4 regions of the Lysinibacillus sp. RC79 genome follow, and region 4 is predicted to be linked to each of the others. Evidence: riboswitches for the same ligand, from Rfam matches in the RefSeq annotation. Region 4 holds a riboswitch; each other region holds the start of a gene.

Region 1 (4,215 bases), on a different contig from region 4:
TTCTGTGACATCCGCCGGAGGCTTTAACTTCTTTCAGTGGGTGTTTGGACACCCGCTGAAAGAAGTTAAATTTCAATTCAGTATTTGATTTTCCAGATGCTAACGGAACAACTTCAATGACACACTTAAGAGGCGCAAAGTACCAAGACATAATGTTATTGAAGGATGAAGAAGTCAACACTTTTGACTCAGTCATTATTAATTTATTCTCTAGTGATATTCATAGTATTTATCAAGCCGCACTGGAAAATAAAACGAATATTATTCAACAACCGACAGTTCAACCATGGAATGCAAAAGAATTATCTTTAGAAGATCCAGATGGATATGTTTTTACAATAACGGAAAGTCTTGATGCCAATAAAGATTTTGCTACTGTCATTGACAATGTTAAAGGTCAATTATAGTAATAATAAATTATGACATGATTGCGACAGCAGAAACAAGTTCATCTGTTACACTACTTGTGTGAAGCAGAGGCTGTATGTATACACGTGCGATGGCAGAGTGGCTAAAAGAATCAAGTTCCATTTACGATGAAGGAAATAAAATCGGTAAGAAGTGTCCTTGATTCCTACAAATAGACAATACGATTGGCTGTGTTAACTAATTAACCTTCACTACTACTCCAACATTCACTATTATGGTTTGCCGCAGTTAAACGAAATAATAGAAACTATCTTTATTTTCAAGAAGAGCGAAAGTCAACAATCTTCTATTTTTCAATTAAAACATGTTATTGAAACATCGCTGGAGGACCCTATCGAACAAAGCTAGTTCGATAGGGTCCAAATCAATTTATCGGAACAAATTCAAGGTTTATCGGAACAAATTTTCGATTTATCGGAACAATTTCAAGGTTTATCGCCCTAATTTTTAAATTTATCGCCTAACTTTAGTTTATCACCCAACTTTTTTTATTTATCGCCTAACTTTTTTAATTTATCACCCAACTTTTTAAATTTATTACCTAACTTTTTTAATTTATCACCCAACTTTAATTTAACACCTAACTATTATCTAAAATGGGCATCTCATGATACACTTTTTAATATAGACATTTTAGTAAGGAGTCTTTACGTTGAAATCATTTTTAGCTGTTGGAATTGGCGGATTTTTGGGTGCCATCTGTCGATATAGCCTCGGTCTAGCACTTTCAAATAACGGTGGTTTTCCATTTGCGACACTTTGCATAAACTTAATTGGCTGCTTTTGTTTAGCATGGCTATTTACAACGTTTACAAAACGTACGCCTATTATTTTAGGAATTGGTACTGGCTTTTTTGGTGCCTTTACAACCTTTTCGACATTTTCTTTAGAAACGCTATTACTTTTACAGGATAGTAAATGGCTACAAGCCGGTCTTTATATTTTAGTGAGTGTATTTGGCGGTTTAGCTTGTGCATGGCTAGGATTTAAACTAGCAAAGGGGCGCATCGTATGATAATTATTGGTATCGGTGGATTTTTGGGTGCACTAACGAGATTTTATCTAGGAAAATTGATTGTCCATACATACCCATGGGCAACGTTTTTGATCAATATAACGGGTTCTTTTGCGCTTGGCTTTCTATTTGCATCACATCCAAGTGATTGGATTTGGCATTTTATAGGGATTGGTTTTTTAGGGGCCTATACGACTTTTTCAACATTTGGTTTTGAATGTTTACAGCTCTTGGAGCAGAAAAAATGGAGACAAGCGATTGTTTATATATGCACTACAGTTTTATTCGGTTTACTTTTCGCTGCACTTGGCTTTTTCCTTGTGTAGCAGTATTTTTGAGAAACTAGAGGTGATTTTGTGACACAGCCATCAATCGAACAATTACAAGCGCTTGAAGTTGAAATTGAACAAACACTATATACTTTAATCGACCTAGAACTAGAAGAAAACTTTCCAGAAATGAATACTCGCTTTGCACTCTTACTTGCAAAGGTACAGGCTGCACAGTTAATTGATTATAAACTAGACGTCCTCGTTGATCCTCAAGCATTTGCAACAGAAACATGTATTCTACTTCAAAGTTTAATAGAGGCAAAGGCTAGACCACATAAAAGACAACGACTTCTAACACATCGTATGATTTTAAAAATATGGCTGCGTAAAAATCAACGCTTTATGACGGAATTTTTACCACAAATGTTTTAGGCGCCTCTCGATGTCTCAAGGGCGCCTCCTTTTAAAGTTGTAATTGTTACAACACTTCTTTTATTTTCCCTTCAATTGTTACATCAAATTTCCATAGCAGTACAAAAAATCGCAGTTTCCTATCCTCTGATCCCTGTTATTTGTTCAAATTTCCTCCATAAATATTTCAGAATGTAACTTTGGAGTAAAGTTTGAATAAAAATATGTTGCAAATATTGATTTTTTATTTTAATATTTATTATTGTGAAAAAAAATAATATATTTGCTTCTTATCAAGAGAGATGGAGGGACTGGCCCGATGAAATCTCGGCAGCGGAACTTATGATTTAAGTTACTGTGCCAAATCCAGCAGGCAAAGGCTTGATAGATAAGAGGAGTGTTTTATAGATATAAGGCCTCTTCTTGTTGGTACAAGAAGAGGCCTTTTTTTCGTAAAAAAGAATGGACAAAAGACGTGTCCAATTTTATTTTTTGGAGGTAGACATGAAGAAAGGGAATCCATGGGCGCTGATCCCATTTGTTGTTTTTTTGATCTTATTTATTGGTTCAGGGGTTATTACAGGTGATTTTTACGCATTTCCAGTCATTGTAGCCATTTCCATTTCAGGTGCTGTGGCTCTGGCGATGAATCGAAAAGAATCGTTTTCGCAAAAGGTTGATATTTTTTGTAAAGGCGCAGGAAATTTAAATGTCATGCTGATGGTTGTTATTTTTCTCTTGGCTGGTGCCTTTTCAGAGGTAGCAAAAGGCATGGGGGCAGTGGATTCCACTGTTAACTTTGCTTTATCGGTCGTTCCACCAAACTTGCTTGTCGTAGGCCTGTTCATCATTGCCTGCTTTATCTCCCTGTCTATGGGTACATCGGTGGGAACGATTGTTGCACTGGCGCCAATTGGAGTTGGGATAAGCGGGCATATCGACCTTTCCATGGCTTTAGTAATGGCAGCGATTGTTGGCGGTTCGATGTTTGGCGATAATTTATCTTTTATTTCAGATACAACAATTACTGCCGTTCGTTCACAAGGCGCACAAATGAAGGATAAATTTAAGGTGAATTTTTGGATTGTGTTGCCAGCAGCTATTGTAACGAGCATCATTTTAGGGGTTATCACAATGGGTGAAACGGGACAAGTCGAGCATTTAAGCTATAGTTGGATAAAAATTGTTCCCTATGTTTTGGTTATTATTTTTGCGTTAGCTGGAATGAATGTTTTCCTTGTTCTAGCATTTGGGATTGTTCTTGCCGGGGCTGTTGGCTTAGCGGATGGCAGCTATCATTTAATGAGCCTTTTGCAAAAGATTGGCGAAGGAATGTCAGGCATGTATGAAATGGCATTTCTTGCGATATTAATAGCTGGCATGGTGGAGATTATAAAGTTTAACGGAGGAATTGACTTTCTGCTTTACCTTGCGACACGAAGAATTAAATCGAAAAAAGGTGCTGAATTTGGCATTGCTGGCCTAGTGGGCTTAACTAATTTATCTACGGCCAATAATACGATTGCTATTTTAATTGCTGGTCCGCTTGCAAAAAATATTGCTGAACAGTATGAGATTGAGCCGAGAAAGTCCGCAAGTATATTAGATATTTTCTCCTGTACGATCCAAGGCATTCTGCCATACGGAGCCCAATTCCTCGCAGCCGCAAGCGTAGCCGGAATTTCGCCAGTGAGCATGCTACAATACTCGTTCTATCCAATCCTTATAGGAATTTGCGGAATTATCGCTATCCTCATCGGATACCCGGCAAAAAAGACAGCCTGAACTTCATCACTTTAAAGTGACGGATGAATCTTTAGAATGATTTCAAATTAAAATAATCCAATCGTTTTGAAAAAAGATTAATCAAAACGATTGGATTTTTTATTTGAGGCAAGTCTGCAAGCTCGCTTTAATTAAAATAAGTTGGCACCTGTTAAAATTACCGTACTTTTTGAGGATTGAACTACTCACTTAAAAGTTCAATTGTCATGTTTTCCTACTCCATTCATGGCATCATCATATGGTGTATAGGTCATAGTAGGTACTTTCTTTTTCACAAAAACGCGATAAATTGCACGAACCAAA
Region 2 (4,215 bases), on a different contig from region 4:
GGTATGTTGATTAAACGTCCGATTGTAACCGATGGAAAAAAAGTTACTTTAGGGTTTAAAGAATCAGATTTTGAGCAAGCTTGGAAATAACGCTTTTAATCTTGTTTTTATGGAAGAAGTATGGCACACTGAAAATGAATATATTACATATTTATGGAGGGGTTTTTTGCATGAGCACACCTAAAGACTTACGTTACTCTGAAGAGCACGAATGGGTAAAAGTAGAAGATGGTAAAGTACGTATCGGTATTTCTCATTTCGCACAATCTGAACTTGGAGATATCGTTTTCGTTGAGCTTCCACAAGTTGGCGACGAAATCAAAACTGATGATCCATTCGGTAGCGTAGAATCTGTAAAAACAGTTTCTGAATTATACGCACCAATCTCAGGTACAGTAGTTGAAGTAAATGCAGATTTAGAAGATAGCCCAGAATTCGTTAATGAATCACCATATGAAAAAGCATGGATGGTCGTTGTAGAGCCTGCTGATGCATCAGAAGTTGAAAAGCTTATGACAGCTGAGCAATACGAAGAAATGATTGCTGAATAAGACAAGCCTGTATTAGAAAAACGTCGGAAACTACCGACGTTTTTTATTATCTTCATTCATCCTGCTCCTATAGTAAGTGAGGTGAATGTAAGTATATTCCTTTATCAATAGGTGTCTAACTGTATCAACGATAAAGTTTATTGATATAATGGATTATAAGGGATATGTCTAAATGGGGGTGGCGTGATGGTCGAGGGAAAATGCTTAATTGTCGAAGGTCGATCGGATAAGCTTCAAATTGAACCTATTTTAAATGAAGATGTTAAAATACTTTGTACGAATGGTACAATTGGTGTGCATCAATTAGAAGAGCTACTTGATCCATACGAGGGTTGTGAGCTTTATACGTTTTTTGATGCAGATACATCGGGTGATAAACTACGAGCATTAATGGACAGACATTATCCAGAGGCTGAGCATTTACGTACGATGCCAACATATAAGGAAGTTGAGACAACTCCGAGGAAAGTGTTAGCGGCGATATTGCTTCGTGCACATTTCTCAATCCATAATGAATATATTTTGTAAGGTTGCGTGAAAAATGATGGAAGAATGGTCAAAAGAGCAGTGGGACGCGGTTGTCCTGTCAGGTGAAAAGGCTGCCTTTTATTTATATACGCCTATGTGTGGAACGTGTGCAGTTGCATCGAAAATGATGATGGTTATTGAGCAATTGCTGCCACAGCTACAGGTTGGTAAAGCGAATATTAATTTTATAGAGCAAATAGCTTTTGATCATAAAATCGAAAGTGTACCATGTTTACTCGTATGTGAAGGCGGAAAAGTGACAGAAAAGGTTTATGCCTTCCAATCCGTACCATATTTATACGAATTATTAAAAAATTAATTGACTGAACTTTACTCGCGTGGTAAAGTAACAAATATATTAAAAAAACAATTAAATATATCGAACTCTTATAAAGAGCGGCGGAGGGAAGTGCCCTATGAAGCCCGGCAACCATCACAATCGTGAAAAGGTGCCAAATCACCCAAAGATTTATCTTTGAAAGATGAGAGAACGGTTTAGCGTATATTACGTGACCCCTTCTACTTGTCTATAAGTGAAGGGGTTTTTTATATGAGAAAAGGAGAATTCGCTATGATTCAGCTTCAAAATATTACGAAGAAATACAAAACCGCGAATGGCGAATTAACTGCAGTCAAAGACGTCAACCTTTCTATCAATAAAGGTGAAATTTTTGGCATTATCGGCTATAGTGGCGCTGGTAAAAGTACAATGATTCGCTTGTTAAACGGTTTAGAAAAGCCTACATCTGGTACGGTGACGGTTAACAATCAAGCATTTTCATCCATAAAGGGGCAAAAGCTCAGAGATGCTAGACAAAAGGTTAGTATGATTTTCCAGCATTTCAATTTACTTTGGTCTAGAACTGTTGAAGAAAACATCGCTTTCCCCCTAGAAATCGCAGGTGTTCCAAAGGCAAAACGTGAAGCACATGTGAAAGAATTAATAACTTTAGTTGGCTTAGAAGGGCGCGCTAAAGCATATCCATCACAACTTTCAGGGGGACAAAAGCAACGTGTAGGTATCGCTCGTGCGCTTGCTAATAATCCAGAGGTATTGTTATGTGATGAGGCAACATCCGCACTCGATCCGGAGACAACAGATGCTATCCTTGATCTCCTTGTCGATATTAACGAACGATTAGGTCTAACGATTGTGTTAATCACACATGAAATGCACGTTATTCGCAAAATTTGTCATCGTGTAGCGGTTATGGAAGCTGGAGAAATTGTAGAACGTGGTGAAGTATTACAAGTATTCCAAGCTCCACAAGCTGCCATTACGAAAAAATTCGTTTCTCAAATTACAGATACGAAGGAAACACAAGAAACTGTGGCACAAATTAAAGCAAATTACCCTAATGGACAACTTGTTAAGCTAATCTTTGTAGGAGAAAAAACAGAGCAGCCTGTCATTTCACATCTTGTGAAACAGTTTGATGTAGAAGTAAGTATTGTACATGGTAATATTTCGCAAACGAAAAATGGAGCGTACGGTACACTTGTTGTACAAATTGTTGGCTCAGAGGAAAATGTTGCTGCTGCACTGAGCTACTTAAATACAGTCGAAGTACAAACGGAGGTGATTACAAATGCTAACTAGTCTTTTTCCGAATGTCGACTGGGAAAAAATGTGGGACGCTACGTATGAAACGTTGTACATGACAACAATTTCTACGGTCATCACATTTATACTTGGATTAGTAATTGGAATCTTATTGTTTTTATCAAGTCCCAACCAACTATGGGCCAATAAAATTGTGAACTTTTTAACAGGATCAATCGTTAACATTTTCCGTTCGATTCCATTTATCGTTTTGATTATTTTATTAATTCCATTTACGAAATTTTTACTTGGCACAATTCGTGGCGCAGATGCGGCTTTACCAGCACTAATTATTGGAGCTGCACCATTCTATGCACGAATGGTATTAATTGCTTTACGTGAAATTGATAAAGGTGTTATTGAAGCAGCTCGTTCAATGGGTGCCAAAACGTCAACGATTATTTGGAAAGTATTAATTCCAGAATCGTTACCAGCGCTTATTTCTGGTCTTACTGTAACAGCTGTAGCACTTGTCGGTTATACTGCGATGGCAGGTATTATCGGTGCAGGTGGTCTAGGAAACTTAGCATTCTTAGATGGTTTCCAACGTAATCGCCAAGATGTAACTTTAATGGCGACTATATTAATCTTAATAGTAGTATTTATTATTCAATGGATTGGCGACATGATTACGATCAAAACAGATAAACGCTAAAGAGGGGCTAATAAAAATTGTAGTGACAAAAAGAGTATCTCGCTACGAACATCTAAGAGGTTATCTCGGTTTTATACCGCTAACATATTTAAATAAGTAAAAAGGGAGAGTAATAAAATGAAGAAGTTATTAGCAGGATTATTTTTATCAGTATTAGTACTAGCTTTAGCCGCTTGTGGTGCTGGTAAAAAAGAAGATACAAGCTCAAACTCATCATCTGGTGATAGTAAAGAAAACGTAACGTTAACAGTAGGTGCTTCGAATACACCTCATGCGGTTATTCTGGAAAAAGCAAAACCAATTTTAGCTAAAGAAGGTATCGATCTTAAAATTGAAACATATCAAGACTATGTATTACCAAACCAAGATTTAGAATCTGGCGAACTTGATGCAAACTACTTCCAACACATCCCTTATTTAGAGAAGGAAATTAAAGAAAAGGGTTATGATTTTGTAAACGCTGGTGGTATTCACATTGAGCCAATCGGTATCTACTCTAAAAAATATAAATCTCTTGAGGATTTACCAAAGGGTGCAACAATTTTACTTTCTAACTCTGTTGCAGACCACGGGCGTATGCTTTCATTATTAGAAGCTAAGGGCTTAATTAAACTTAAGGATGGAGTAGATAAAACATCTGCTGAACTTAAAGATATTGAAGATAATCCAAAAAACTTCAAATTCGATGCAAATACAGCTCCTGAAATGCTTGTACAAATGTATGAAAATAATGAAGGTGATGCAGTTCTTATCAATTCTAACTACGCAATCGACAACGGACTAAATCCAATGGAAGATTCTATTTCTCTTGAAGATAAAGAATCTCCGTATGTAAACATTATCGCTGTACGTGCTGGTGATGAAACAAAATCAGAAAT
Region 3 (4,215 bases), on a different contig from region 4:
CTTTACCACCTTCAATATTACTTGTTTCAGGCTTAATTAGTGTAGTCATAATGAAAAATAGAGCCACTGACATGATGATTGAGAAGGGGGCAGCGTAAAGTAACCAGGCACCCCAAGAAATATCTACACCGAATTGTTCTTTGATGAAATTTAAAGCGACCATATTTTGAGCTGCTGCCGTTTTAATACCGATATTCCAAATGGAAACAGCTTGTACAGAGGTAATGACAAGTAAAGCAGCAAGTCGACTATCACGTGGTAAACCAAATGCTGCTACCATTCCGAGTAGTATTGGTACAACTGCGCCTGCACGTGCAGTAGCAGAAGGGACAAAGAATGCGAGTGCAATAGATACTAAAATAGCACCGAATACAATGGCTTTCGTTTTTGTCCCAACTAGTGAAAGTATCCATAGCGCAAGACGTTTATGTAAATTAGTAATTTGCATGGCTGCCGCTAGGAAAAGAGCTGCTGCTACTAGTGCAACTGCGGAATTACTAAATCCGCTTAATGCTAACTTTAATGCATCCGATGTTCCTAGCGCTCTCGTTGGATCTTCCATTGACGGAGCTAACCCTAGTAAGATTGTAACGAGAGCAATAATCATGGCAGAGCTAACGGGATAGGATACTGCTTCTGTAACCCATAGGATGACCGCGAAAGCTAAGATAGCTAAAGCTCGTTGTCCAGCTACAGGTAAATCGCCGTTGTTAGGTAAAAAAGTAATGATGATTAATGAAGCGAAGGCTAATCCAATCCATAGCGGCTTCAAATTACGTTTTGATTTTGCTTGTTCAGAAGTAGACATACTTTTTCATCCTTTCTATTACAATTTTCTATAACATCGGCTAGTAAAATGCTTTATTAAGAAAGTTGATTTGTCTATTTATTGTAAAAAAACTAGTATGTGAAATACCCTCTATTTATAGCGATAATGGGCAGTTACGAGAAAATATGCGGCCATAGAAAAGACAAAAATATCCAAAATATATTATTTTTTCTTTTTGAATGCAGAAGTCACTTTAGGTTCAGTTCCTATCATCAGTCGCTTAATATTTTCGATATGCAAAATGATGGCTAAACCAAAAAGTAATAGGGCTATAATCGTTGGGCCAACTCCAGGAATCCATAAATAAGTGGCTGTACAAAAAACGAGATAAAATTCAAGTACACCGACAATTAAATAGTTCGTCGCGAAAGATAAAATAACAAATAAAATGAGTGCAAATAAGCCAATTTTCCAATCAATCGCAAGTAATATCCCTATGATTGAAGCAGTTCCTTTACCGCCATTGAAGCCCATATAAAATGGGAAATTGTGACCTAGAATAACACCAGCAGCTACGATATAGAGAAAGAGCCAAACTTGTACTTCTGTTAATTGTGTTATATCTGCTAAATAGACATGTGCACCGATTATAGCTATAACGCCTTTACCGATATCGATCAGTGCAACTAATATGCCGTATTTCCATCCAAGGGAAAGTGTTGCATTAGAGGCACCTGCATTGCCATGACCAGTCTTTTTTAAATCTACCCCGGATAAAAACTGAGCAACTTTAGAGCCGTGAATACAGCCAATCAAATAACCGACAAGAAGAAAAATAATAACAGCTTTTATCATAAAAATCCTCCTTTCTAATAAGCTCATCACCATAGCGTGAGGTTGATTTCCGTTCCTACTGGGCGCTTTCCTGGGGGCGTCCAGTCTCCACTCAACTGATATAAAGGCATACATTTTAACAAATTGCATCCCTAACTTTTGATGATAAAAATTATAAATACCTAAAATAGTGTATGCGCTCGTATTACGTAAAAAAGCAGACAGAAGTTTCGGAAAAAATAAAATTTTAGTGTTGACAGAGAAAAAATCTATGTTTATACTTTGTAACAACGATGGAAATTGAATCTCATACTCTTATCAAGAGCGGCGGAGGGATAGGCCCTATGATGCCCGGCAACCAGTAAGTGACGAACTTGCTAAGGTGCTAATTCCTACAGATTCTTACTTGGATCTGGCAGATAAGGGGAGGAAAACTTGCAACCGCAACCCTCTTCTTAGCTGAAGAGGGTTTTTGTTTTCTACTGAAAAAATCCTCCTCATCTCCGGTACCATCGTAAAAAAAATAACCATTTGGAGGTATACAATGACAAAATTTAAACCAGAAACATTGCTGTTACACGGTGGCCAAGAGCCAGACCCGGTAACAGGATCTCGTACAGTACCCGTATATCGCTCAACGGCTTTCGTTTTTAAAGACACTGCTCATGCGCAACGTCTTTTTGCCTTAGAGGAAGCTGGCAATATTTACACACGAATTACAAACCCAACTGTAGATGTTTTTGAAAAACGCGTCGCTTTATTAGAAGGCGGTACAGCAGCAGTAGCACTTTCATCTGGTGCAGCAGCAATCGCGTTTTCCATTTTAAATCTTGCAGGGGCAGGCGATGAAATTGTTGCAGGTAGCTCTTTATACGGAGGTACTTATAATTTATTCGCTAACACACTACCAAACTACGGTATTAAAACGATTTTTGTAGACGAAACAAATCCAGAAAATTTCCGAGCAGCTATTACTGATAAAACAAAGGCTGTGTTCGCTGAAATTTACGGTAACCCAAGTTTAAAGGTATTAGATATTGAAGCGGTAGCAAATATAGCACATGAAAACGGCTTACCATTAATTATTGATAGCACATTTGCTTCACCATATGGCTCTACCCCAATTGACTTCGGTGCAGATATCGTTGTTCATTCCGCAACAAAATGGATAGGCGGCCATGGTACAACTTTAGGTGGCGTTGTAGTAGATGCAGGGAAGTTTGATTGGACTCGTGGGCGTTTCCCAGGCTTTACTGAGCCAGATGCATCTTATCACGGTTTGCGTTATGGTATTGACACAGCAGAGGCTGCATTTGCCACAAAACTGCGTGTGCAATTGCTACGCGACTTTGGACCAACATTAAGTGCCGATGCAGCATTTAATTTATTACAAGGTTTAGAAACGCTTCATTTGCGTATTCCTAAACACAATGAAAATGCATTAGCGGTAGCCGAATATTTACGAAACCACCCATCTGTGGAATATGTAAATTACAATGGCTTAGAAGATTTTGCTACGCATGATTTAGCTAAAAAATATTTAAGAAATGGCTTCGGTTCAGTGCTTACATTTGGCATTAAAGGTGGACGTGAAGCAGGGCGAAAATTAATCGATAGTGTGAAATTATTCTCGCACGTAGCAAATGTAGGGGATGCCAAATCATTAATTATTCATCCAGCATCTACTACACATCAGCAACTATCAGCTGAGGAGCTAATCCAAACTGGCGTAACCGAGTCGCTCATTCGCTTATCCATCGGTTTAGAGGCAGTAGAGGACATTATTGCAGATTTAGAACAAGCTATTGAACAAGTAACAGCTTCACAACAAAAAATAGAAGCTTAATAAATAAAACATATTGGCTAATGTTGTAGCGTTTACGTATTTTCTCATTCGATAGGCCTCATTTGGTAATGCGTCAAACGTTGCTGCATCATCCGCTCACCTCATTTGGTGAAGTAACTGAAATTTCCTAAAAATAATACCTAGTAATTTTATAAGTATTATTGACTTAATTAATTCCTTGCTTTATACTAGGAAATAAGAAAAGTGTTCGAAGGGCTACCAACCTAGAACCAATTTAAAGCGCCGACTAGTTGATCGGTAAAGTGTTTTCAATCAATGCTCAAACTAAATTAGTTTCATAAGTGCTCCCCCACTTTTGAATATATACGAAGAGGAGTAGTTGCTCAGCCAGTAGCTACTCTTATCTACAAAACTGATGATAAAGGAGTGTTTTAAATGGGAAATGTGTATAGTGCGCAAAACATGGCATCTTATCTTATTTATGAGTTAAATGAAGGTCATGTGTTTGTGAACAACATGTCCATTCAAAACATACTTGCGTCAGTTGAGAGTAAATGGCAAGAGATCTTTGGACATTCTGCTTTTAAGGAAGTCGTTTATGTCAACGAGGAAGGCTATACAGTACAAGAAATTTTCGAAGCTTATGAAGGCTATGGAACAAGTCATATTCCTCTACCTGCGACAGAGTATTATTTAAAATACGGCACATTCCAATTAGTTGAACGTACGTATGCAATACCAAATTTTACGCAGGATGAAATAAGACTGGTGCAACGAGCTTTAACACAATATCGTTATAAATTGC
Region 4 (4,215 bases):
AATTGTTATTTCAACTAGTTCATTCAACCAATTTGCTTGCAAAGGACCACTTAAAGTCTGAAATGTAATCGAAGAATTGACGGGTACAATCCCTTGTTTCCAGAGTAAAAAAGCACTAGCGATTGTTCCATGTCCACAAATCGGTATTTCCTTTGCTGGCGTAAACCATCTAAGAAAAAAATCATTATCTTTCTTTTGGACAAATGCTGTTGTTGGTACAGGGATCTCCTGAGCAATTTTCTGCATGGTCGCCTCAGGTATTGTTGAATCAAGTAAACAGACTGCTGTGGGATTTCCCTTGTAAAGTTCTGTAGTAAAAGCATTGACGATAAAATATGAGACTTTGTTCAATTTTTTCACCTCAAAATATAATTGGGTCTCTTTTAGTTTTTAGTTAACTGAAAAGACTCTAGACATTTAGTAAAAAAAGTAATACTATTTGCTTCATATCTTTAATAATTATTATATTCTGAAAAAGGTGAACATGCATGGAATTCTCAAAAAAACTACAGCAACTCCCAACTCAATTTTTTGCAGCACTTGTGCAAAAAGTAAACGCTGCTCTAGCTGAAGGGCGTGATGTTATCAATCTTGGTCAAGGTAATCCAGATCAGCCCACTCCTCCTCACATTATTAAAGCATTACAGGAGGCAGCAGAAAATTCTCAAAATCATAAATACTCTCCATTTCGTGGCATAGCTGAATTACGCCAAGCAGCAGCAAGCTTCTACAAACGTGAATACAATGTTGACATTGACCCTGAAACAGAGGTAGCTATTCTTGGTGGTACGAAAATCGGTCTTGTTGAGCTACCGTTAGCCGTTTTAAATCCCGGTGATACAATGCTATTACCGGATCCAGGATATCCAGATTACTTATCTGGTGTTATATTAGGTGATGTTAATTTTGAAGTCATGCCACTTTTTGCAGAAAATAATTTCCTGCCTGATTATAATGCTTTATCCGATGAAGTAAAAGAAAAGGCGAAGCTGCTTTACTTGAATTACCCGAATAACCCAACTGGTGGTACTGCAACACTTGAATTTTTCGAGGAAACAGTACGCTTTGCAAAAGAGCACAATATTATCGTATCACATGATTTTGCCTACGGGGCGATTGGGTTTGACGGCAATAGACCTATCAGTTTCCTGCAAGCAGACGGTGCGAAAGATGTCGGTATTGAAATGTATACATTATCCAAAACGTATAATATGGCAGGCTGGCGCATTGGTTTTGCAGTTGGTAACCCCGATATTGTTGCAGCCATTAACCTTATTCAAGATCATCTATTCTGTAGTCAATTTCCTGCAGTGCAACAAGCCGCGGCAGTTGCACTTACTGCTTCCCAGAGTTGCGCGGATGGGCTAAGAGTGACTTACGAGCATCGGCGAAACGTCCTGATCGAAGAAGCTCAGCGAATTGGTTGGCAAGTAACAGCACCGAAAGGCTCTTTCTTTGCATGGCTCCCTGTTCCATTAGGTTTTACGAGTGAACAATTTGCCGATTTATTGCTCGACAAAGCTGATATCGCAGTAGCTGCAGGCAATGGTTTCGGTCAATATGGTGAAGGCTATGTACGGGTTGGCTTACTTGTTAACGAAGACCGCTTACGTGAAGCGATCAGCAGAATTGAAAAATTAAACTTATTTAGCTCATGAACATTTCAATTCCCCTACCTTCCATTAGCTCAAACTTGCTATGGAAACAGTTTTTCATTTCACAATCTTTTTTTAGTTGCTCCAGCCCTTCTTCTAGCGGATTCTGTTTCAACTAAATATTATAATAAAATAAAAAATTTTAAAAATTCGATTGACTTACTATATCCTATAATTTATATTAGTTCTATCGGATTTACAAAAAAATATTATAAATCTCTTATCAAGAGTAGCTGAGGGACTGGCCCTATGAAGCTCGGCAACCTCCTTTTTTTAAGGAAGGTGCTAAATCCTGCAAACGATTATCGTTTGAAAGATAAGAGAGGACACTTTTTCATGAGCCTCTCTTAATTTTTTAAGAGAGTTTTTTTTATCTTCATTTATATGAAGATAAAAGCCTCCGGCGGATGTCACGGATTTTGAAAGGAATGAATTGTGCTAGCACAATTCAAAATCCGGACGGCATTGTTTATCTGTAGCGAAAGCAAAGCGTCAGCTACAATTACGCCAAGGCGAAATTGTTTTTTTAATAACCGATAAAACAACTTTGGAGGTATGTTTCATGAAAAAGAAAAACAAATTTTTACTAGGTTTAGCGAGTCTCACATTGGTAGCAGCATTAGTAGGCTGTGGTACTAAAGAAGACAGTAAAGGTAAGGCTATTAATGAAAATAAAATTGTAGTGGGTGTAACTTCTGGTCCACACGAACAAATTGCAGAAGTTGCTGCAAAAGTTGCCAAAGAAAATGGTTTAGAAGTAGAACTAAAAACTTTCTCTGATTATGTTTTACCAAATACATCGTTAGCCGAGGGTGATCTTGATGTAAACAGCTATCAACACAAGCCATTCCTCGAAACATTTAACAAAGATCACAATACAGATTTAGTGCCAGTAGGAAAAACAATTTTAAATCCTCTGGGCATATACTCTGAGAAATATAAATCACTCGATGAAGTTCCTGATGGTGCAACATTCGGATTACCAAATGATCCAACAAACGGAGCTCGTGCCCTATTTGTCCTTCAAGAGGCCGGCTATATTAAATTAAAAGACGGTACCGGCTTAACAGCATCTATTCGCGATGTGGAAGAAAATAAAAAGAATTTAAAATTCATAGAATTAGAGGCTGCACAAATTCCAAAACAGCTTAGTGAAGTAGATGTAGCAGCTATTAATACGAACTTCGCACTTGATGCTGGCATTAACCCTAAAAAAGATTCCATCCTTTTAGAATCTACGGACTCTCCATATGTGAATTACATTGTAGTACGTGCTGAAAACAAAGATGACCCAACGATCAAAAAATTTATTGAAGCTTATCAATCTGATGAAGTACGTAAATTTATAGAAGAAAAATTCCAAGGTTCTGTAATTCCAAGCTGGTAAGTGACGATTAAGGACCTTTCATAAAATCGAGAATCTGCGAGACTCCTACAGGAAAGCTAGCAGATTCTTGCTTTATAGAAGGTCTTAGAAAGGAGATATCACAGTATGATTCAATTAGAAAATATAACAAAAGAATTTAAAACTAAAAAAGGTATCGTCAAAGCAGTAGATGGTATTAACTTACATGTCAATAAAGGTGAAATTCATGGAGTTATTGGCTATAGTGGCGCAGGAAAAAGTACCCTTATTCGCTGTGTCAATTTATTAGAGCGTCCAACAACAGGAAAGGTATTAATCGATCATGTAGATATTACTTCCCTTTCTCTAAACGACCTTCGCAAAACTCGTCGAAAAATCGGGATGATTTTCCAGCATTTTAACCTCTTAAAAACAGCGACTGTTTACAACAATATCTCGGTACCATTAAAGCTTCTTGGCTATAATGACTCTGAAGTGAAAAAACGCGTTGCAAAATATGCAGAAATTGTTGGCCTAACAGAGAAATTAGATAGTTATCCTAGCCAGCTTTCAGGTGGTCAAAAACAACGTGTCGCTATTGCACGTGCCCTTGCCCAAGAGCCTGAAATTTTGCTCAGTGATGAAGCGACAAGTGCACTCGATCCTGAAACAACTGACGCCATTCTTGAGCTTCTCTTGAAAATTAATCGTGAGCTAGGCATCACTATTTTACTCATTACACATGAAATGAATGTTATTCAAAAAATTTGCGATGATGTATCCGTTCTTGAATCAGGGACAGTTGTGGAATATGGCTCTGCTATAGAACTATTTTCGAAGCCTCAGCATCCAACGACACGAAAATTTTTAAATACCATTTCTCAACGTAATTTATCCCCTTCCCTTATCGAGCAATTAAATGTTTCGGGAAGCGTTATTCGTTTAACATTCCTTGGTGAAAGTACAGGGAAACCATTACTAGCAGAAGTGAGCAAAGTTTATGATGTACAACCAAATATTTTAACAGCCAATATCATTGAATTAAAAAACGGCATTGTCGGTAATATTGTCGTGCATCTACACGGTGAGTCACATATCGTAGATAAAGCACTTAAGTATTTTGCAGAAAATGGGGTAAGCGTTGAAGAATTAGGAGGCGAATTAAATGAATAGCATTCAAAGCTTCTTTGCAGATTGGTCAGATGTTATTGGGAA

What was found. Region 4 has a riboswitch for S-adenosylmethionine ahead of ABH968_RS27410 (MetQ/NlpA family ABC transporter substrate-binding protein). Riboswitches for the same ligand answer to the same signal wherever they lie in the genome.
Region 1: another riboswitch for S-adenosylmethionine. It lies ahead of ABH968_RS16825 (Na+/H+ antiporter NhaC family protein); the one in region 4 lies ahead of ABH968_RS27410 (MetQ/NlpA family ABC transporter substrate-binding protein).
Region 2: another riboswitch for S-adenosylmethionine. It lies ahead of ABH968_RS02810 (methionine ABC transporter ATP-binding protein); the one in region 4 lies ahead of ABH968_RS27410 (MetQ/NlpA family ABC transporter substrate-binding protein).
Region 3: another riboswitch for S-adenosylmethionine. It lies ahead of ABH968_RS25575 (O-acetylhomoserine aminocarboxypropyltransferase/cysteine synthase family protein); the one in region 4 lies ahead of ABH968_RS27410 (MetQ/NlpA family ABC transporter substrate-binding protein).

The regions. Positions count from the first base shown of each region.
Region 1 is NZ_JBGCCD010000018.1:39,178-43,392, forward strand. Features, by position in the region: gene ABH968_RS16805 (VOC family protein) at 117-407, shown strand; gene crcB (fluoride efflux transporter CrcB) at 1,082-1,444, shown strand; gene crcB (fluoride efflux transporter CrcB) at 1,441-1,770, shown strand; gene ABH968_RS16820 (hypothetical protein) at 1,801-2,148, shown strand; SAM riboswitch class I at 2,415-2,522, shown strand; gene ABH968_RS16825 (Na+/H+ antiporter NhaC family protein) at 2,632-3,912, shown strand; gene ABH968_RS16830 (DUF3951 domain-containing protein) at 4,110-4,215, opposite strand, start outside.
Region 2 is NZ_JBGCCD010000002.1:114,960-119,174, reverse strand. Features, by position in the region: gene ABH968_RS02830 (arsenate reductase family protein) at 1-90, shown strand, start outside; gene gcvH (glycine cleavage system protein GcvH) at 171-551, shown strand; gene ABH968_RS02820 (toprim domain-containing protein) at 738-1,079, shown strand; gene ABH968_RS02815 (thioredoxin family protein) at 1,096-1,398, shown strand; SAM riboswitch class I at 1,464-1,568, shown strand; gene ABH968_RS02810 (methionine ABC transporter ATP-binding protein) at 1,651-2,679, shown strand; gene ABH968_RS02805 (methionine ABC transporter permease) at 2,669-3,337, shown strand; gene ABH968_RS02800 (MetQ/NlpA family ABC transporter substrate-binding protein) at 3,455-4,215, shown strand, end outside.
Region 3 is NZ_JBGCCD010000044.1:4,402-8,616, forward strand. Features, by position in the region: gene ABH968_RS25565 (DASS family sodium-coupled anion symporter) at 1-808, opposite strand, end outside; gene ABH968_RS25570 (glycerol-3-phosphate acyltransferase) at 992-1,624, opposite strand; SAM riboswitch class I at 1,916-2,029, shown strand; gene ABH968_RS25575 (O-acetylhomoserine aminocarboxypropyltransferase/cysteine synthase family protein) at 2,148-3,449, shown strand; gene ABH968_RS25580 (hypothetical protein) at 3,846-4,215, shown strand, end outside.
Region 4 is NZ_JBGCCD010000058.1:1,467-5,681, forward strand. Features, by position in the region: gene ABH968_RS27400 (PhzF family phenazine biosynthesis protein) at 1-351, opposite strand, end outside; gene ABH968_RS27405 (pyridoxal phosphate-dependent aminotransferase) at 489-1,658, shown strand; SAM riboswitch class I at 1,873-1,978, shown strand; gene ABH968_RS27410 (MetQ/NlpA family ABC transporter substrate-binding protein) at 2,218-3,042, shown strand; gene ABH968_RS27415 (methionine ABC transporter ATP-binding protein) at 3,148-4,173, shown strand; gene ABH968_RS27420 (methionine ABC transporter permease) at 4,166-4,215, shown strand, end outside.